DNA from 2 places in the Bacillus sp. JZ105 genome. Region 2 is predicted to be linked to the other one. Evidence: a T-box and tRNA genes for the amino acid it is inferred to sense, from the RefSeq annotation. Region 2 holds a T-box; the other holds one or more tRNA genes.
What was found. A T-box is a leader RNA that pairs with one kind of tRNA and senses whether it is charged. The one in region 2 lies ahead of trpS (tryptophan--tRNA ligase), so its partner is inferred to be a tRNA-Trp.
Positions count from the first base shown of each region.

Region 1: it has a tRNA-Trp gene. The T-box ahead of trpS (tryptophan--tRNA ligase) is inferred to sense a tRNA for this amino acid. The anticodon was not compared.

Region 1 covers NZ_CP096387.1:882,924-885,145, reverse strand. The annotation lists gene M1D81_RS04430 (alpha/beta hydrolase) at 1-194, shown strand, start outside; partial or broken gene M1D81_RS04425 (alpha/beta hydrolase fold domain-containing protein) at 511-667, shown strand; tRNA gene M1D81_RS04420 (tRNA-Leu) at 793-874, opposite strand; tRNA gene M1D81_RS04415 (tRNA-Leu) at 912-1,000, opposite strand; tRNA gene M1D81_RS04410 (tRNA-Cys) at 1,015-1,085, opposite strand; tRNA gene M1D81_RS04405 (tRNA-Gly) at 1,091-1,165, opposite strand; tRNA gene M1D81_RS04400 (tRNA-Gln) at 1,173-1,244, opposite strand; tRNA gene M1D81_RS04395 (tRNA-His) at 1,254-1,329, opposite strand; tRNA gene M1D81_RS04390 (tRNA-Trp) at 1,359-1,432, opposite strand; tRNA gene M1D81_RS04385 (tRNA-Tyr) at 1,447-1,531, opposite strand; tRNA gene M1D81_RS04380 (tRNA-Thr) at 1,547-1,619, opposite strand; tRNA gene M1D81_RS04375 (tRNA-Phe) at 1,626-1,701, opposite strand; tRNA gene M1D81_RS04370 (tRNA-Asp) at 1,720-1,796, opposite strand; tRNA gene M1D81_RS04365 (tRNA-Met) at 1,801-1,877, opposite strand; tRNA gene M1D81_RS04360 (tRNA-Val) at 1,893-1,968, opposite strand; tRNA gene M1D81_RS04355 (tRNA-Glu) at 2,002-2,076, opposite strand; tRNA gene M1D81_RS04350 (tRNA-Ser) at 2,094-2,184, opposite strand; tRNA gene M1D81_RS04345 (tRNA-Asn) at 2,189-2,222, opposite strand, start outside.
Region 2 covers NZ_CP096387.1:1,146,642-1,148,863, forward strand. The annotation lists gene trpS (tryptophan--tRNA ligase) at 1-859, opposite strand, end outside; T-box leader at 913-1,133, opposite strand; gene M1D81_RS05685 (peptide ABC transporter substrate-binding protein) at 1,616-2,222, shown strand, end outside.

The sequences.
Region 1 (2,222 bases), 260 kb from region 2:
TCCGCGATGAAACAATAACCTATGTAACTAAACTTGCCCAAGCTGGTGTTGATGTAGAATTTCACTTGTATCCTGGATGCTATCATGGTTTCGAAGAATTGAATCCAAATGCAGACATATCTGTCCAAACTAAGAATGAATATTTACAAGCCGTTAAGAAGGCTTTCGAAAGAGTAGTAAAGGCAGAGGTTTAAACTTTTCACAAAAGAAAGAATCAAAAAGATTACATCGGCAGAATTAAAAAGTAAATGGAGTGAAAAGGGATAGTACCTAATTAGGTGGTACTATCCCTACTTTATTTTTATGCTTATCAAACTAATGTTAAAAAGGTTGGTTCAATAAGAACATCATTTTCGTACAATATAATTTTGTGCATATTTATGAAGGTATTTTAAACTGGACGGTTTCAGACTTACTCTTTCCAAGTTTAATAATGTTATCTTACATATTATGAATTATATCCAGATCATACGGAAGGTATGTAAATGCGTATGGCAAATTCTCTATTCCGGTGGAGATAGTGCAGGAGGAAATCTGGAGACGGTTGTATCGCTGGCAGAAGAAAGAAGCGGTCCAAAGCCGGTATTTCAACTACTTTTATATCCTTATATAGGCTATATTAGGAGAAGAGCCAGCTTCATTACGTGATAATGCAGAAGGCTATCTTTAGAGCAAAAGTTCAATCAATCTACGCACACGATTTTGGTTTTTTAGTCGCTTATAGTCGCGCGTTAGAACACAAAGAAAAAGGCCTCAACTTAATGTTGAGGCCTTGATTCTAAAGCAATTTGATACCGGTGGCCGGGGTCGAACCGGCACTCCGTGAGGAACACGATTTTGAGTCGTGCGCGTCTGCCAATTCCGCCACACCGGCATGATTATAAAAGAGCGCATCTTATATTAAAAAACAATGGTGCCGAGGGCCGGACTTGAACCGGCACGGTAGTCACCTACCGCAGGATTTTAAGTCCTGTGTGTCTGCCAATTCCACCACCCCGGCAGTCTTTTCAAAAAAGGCGACACCCGGATTTGAACCGGGGATAAAGGTTTTGCAGACCTCTGCCTTACCACTTGGCTATGCCGCCATTATTGGAGCGGAAGACGGGATTCGAACCCGCGACCCCCACCTTGGCAAGGTGGTGTTCTACCACTGAACTACTTCCGCATATCAACTGGGCTAGCTGGATTCGAACCAACGCATGACGGAGTCAAAGTCCGTTGCCTTACCGCTTGGCTATAGCCCAATAATAAAATGGGGCGATTGATGGGAATCGAACCCACGAGTGCCAGAGCCACAATCTGGTGCGTTAACCACTTCGCCACAACCGCCATAGATGTAATGAATTATAAAGTATAATTGGCAGGGGCAGTAGGAATCGAACCCACACCGGAGGTTTTGGAGACCTCTGTTCTACCGTTAAACTATGCCCCTATGAAAACAAAAAATGGTGGAGGGGGGCGGATTCGAACCGCCGAACCCGGAGGGAGCGGATTTACAGTCCGCCGCGTTTAGCCACTTCGCTACCCCTCCACTTTTGAAAAACAGTGCCGGCAAGAGGACTTGAACCCCCAACCTACTGATTACAAGTCAGTTGCTCTACCAATTGAGCTACACCGGCAAATAGTGGTGGCTCGGGACGGAATCGAACCGCCGACACACGGATTTTCAGTCCGTTGCTCTACCAACTGAGCTACCGAGCCAAGTATTCTTTTGAAAAATGGCGGTCCGGACGGGACTCGAACCCGCGACCTCCTGCGTGACAGGCAGGCATTCTAACCAACTGAACTACCGGACCATTTTGGTTGCGGGGGCAGGATTTGAACCTGCGACCTTCGGGTTATGAGCCCGACGAGCTACCGAACTGCTCCACCCCGCGACGATATAAAAGATATGGTGGAGGATGACGGGCTCGAACCGCCGACCCTCTGCTTGTAAGGCAGATGCTCTCCCAGCTGAGCTAATCCTCCGAATAATAAATGCTGGTGTATATTCTATAAAAATGGTGACCCGTACGGGATTCGAACCCGTGTTACCGCCGTGAAAGGGCGGTGTCTTAACCGCTTGACCAACGGGCCCTTTATTATGTAAATTGTGGCGGAGAGCAAGGGATTCGAACCCTTGAGACGGGGTTACCGCCTACACGATTTCCAATCGTGCTCCTTCGGCCACTCGGACAGCTCTCCAAATTGGCTCCGCAGGTAGGATTCGAACCTACGACCGA
Region 2 (2,222 bases):
CTTGAATTGGTTTTAAAGCATCAACGACAACGTTCGCAAGATCTCCTTTAAACTCACCATATCCTTTGCCTTCGTACTTTTGCTCCAGCTCTGCAATGGGTATGTTGCCTAATACAGAATAAATCGTCAGCAAGTTGGCAATTCCAGGCTTGTTTTCTTTGTCATACTTGACGATGCCTTCTGAATCCGTCACAGCACTTTTAATTTTCTTTTCAAGCTGCTTTGGTTCATCTAATAAGGTAATGAAAGATTTTTGGTTCGGATCGGATTTGCTCATTTTTTTCGTTGGATCTGTTAAAGACATAATCCGAGCGCCTTCTTTTGGAATTTTCACTTCAGGCACAGTGAAGATGTCATTGTACTTTCGGTTAAAGCGTTCAGCAAGCGTTCTAGTCAATTCAAGATGCTGCTTTTGGTCTTCTCCAACAGGGACTAAATCAGTACCATATAATAAGATATCGCCAGCCATTAATGGGGGATACGTTAATAGACCTGAAACAACTGCTTCTTTTCCAGCGGATTTGTCCTTAAATTGGGTCATTCTTTCTAATTCCCCAATATAAGCAACACATTGAAGCATCCATCCTGCCTGGGCGTGAGCAGGTACCTCTGATTGGATAAACAATGTCGCTTTCTCTGGATCAAGACCAACCGCTAAATAGAGAGCTGCTAAGCTTCTAATATTTTGGCGGAGAGCTAATCGGTCCTGACTCACTGTAATCGCATGCTGATCCACGACACAAAAATAGCCATTATAGTCATGCTGCAAATCGACAAATTGCTTCATTGCTCCAATATAGTTCCCTAATGTGACAGAACCGCTCGGCTGAATGCCTGAAAAAATTGTCTTCTTTGTCATACTAAAACCTCTTTTCTTCAATATAAAAAGGCCCACCCATCACTTTTCAACAGAAAAGGGACGAATGAACCGTGGTACCACCCTTGTTATTTCACATAGAAATCACTCAAGACGTTGATAACGGAGACTGCTCCGTCTAAGCCTACTCACTTTTTTAGAAGTGTTCGGTTAGCTGCTCCAAAGCCCATTCCATACATGCCATTATCTGCTCACACCGGCCGCAGACTCTCTGTAAATGGTGAATATATGTACTCTTCTTTTTCATCGCAACAGTATGTCTATCTATTATAAAGGATGACCATGAAAAAGTCACGAAGCCATTATGTGACCTTCTCATCATGCCTATTGACACTTAAAATTTTAGATAAAATACCAAATATCTGTCAGATTCTTTTAAAAAAGGATGATTAATTATATGTATAAAACATTATTCCAGCTGAATTTGTTAAATTATTTTAATCAATTTACGCTTTAATTTGTTGAAGTGATTGAGACTTTAGTTTATAAAAATCCCTCTTTATCCCCATTTACGTTTTTAAAAAATATATGAAATTGATATTGCAATAAATTATTCTATTCATTATAATGAATTTGTTCACACGTTTGTGCTAGGCTCTTTACATAGTGAAAATTCAGAAAAAACAAAAGAAATAGAAAGTAAGCTATTTAGGGACTTTTTTACGCTATTTCTTAAATCTGAATCTCATCTTCTATCGAGACCTTTGAACTAAAAACATATTATAAGGGGGAATACAGTTGAAAAAGCGTTGGTCTGTTGTTACTTTAATGCTTATTTTCACACTTGTATTAAGCGCTTGTGGTTTCAGCGGAAACAAATCAGGCGACAGCACGAGCAGTTCTGGAGAGGCTAAAACAACATTAAATGTGAATATCTCCACTGAGCCTTTTTCTCTACATCCGGGATTGGCAAATGATTCAACTTCAGGCAGTGTCATCCGTCAGACTTTTGAGGGATTAACAAGAATTAACGCTGAAGGAAAGCCAGAAAATGCAATGGCTTCTGATATCAAAACAAGTGCTGATGGTAAAACTTATACATTCACACTTCGTGATGCAAAATGGTCTAATGGTGACCCTGTAAAAGCAGAAGATTTTGAATATGCTTGGAAATGGGCATTAGATCCTAAAAATGAATCTCAATATGCTTACCAGCTTTACTATATTAAAGGTGCTGAAGCAGCAAACAAAGGGAAAGCGAAAGTTGCTGATGTTGGCATTAAAGCTAAAGATGACAAAACGCTTGTAGTTGAGCTAGAGAATCCAACACCGTTCTTTACTGAACTAACTGCATTCTATACTTATATGCCAGTCAACAAAAAAGTGGCTGAAAAGAATAAAAACT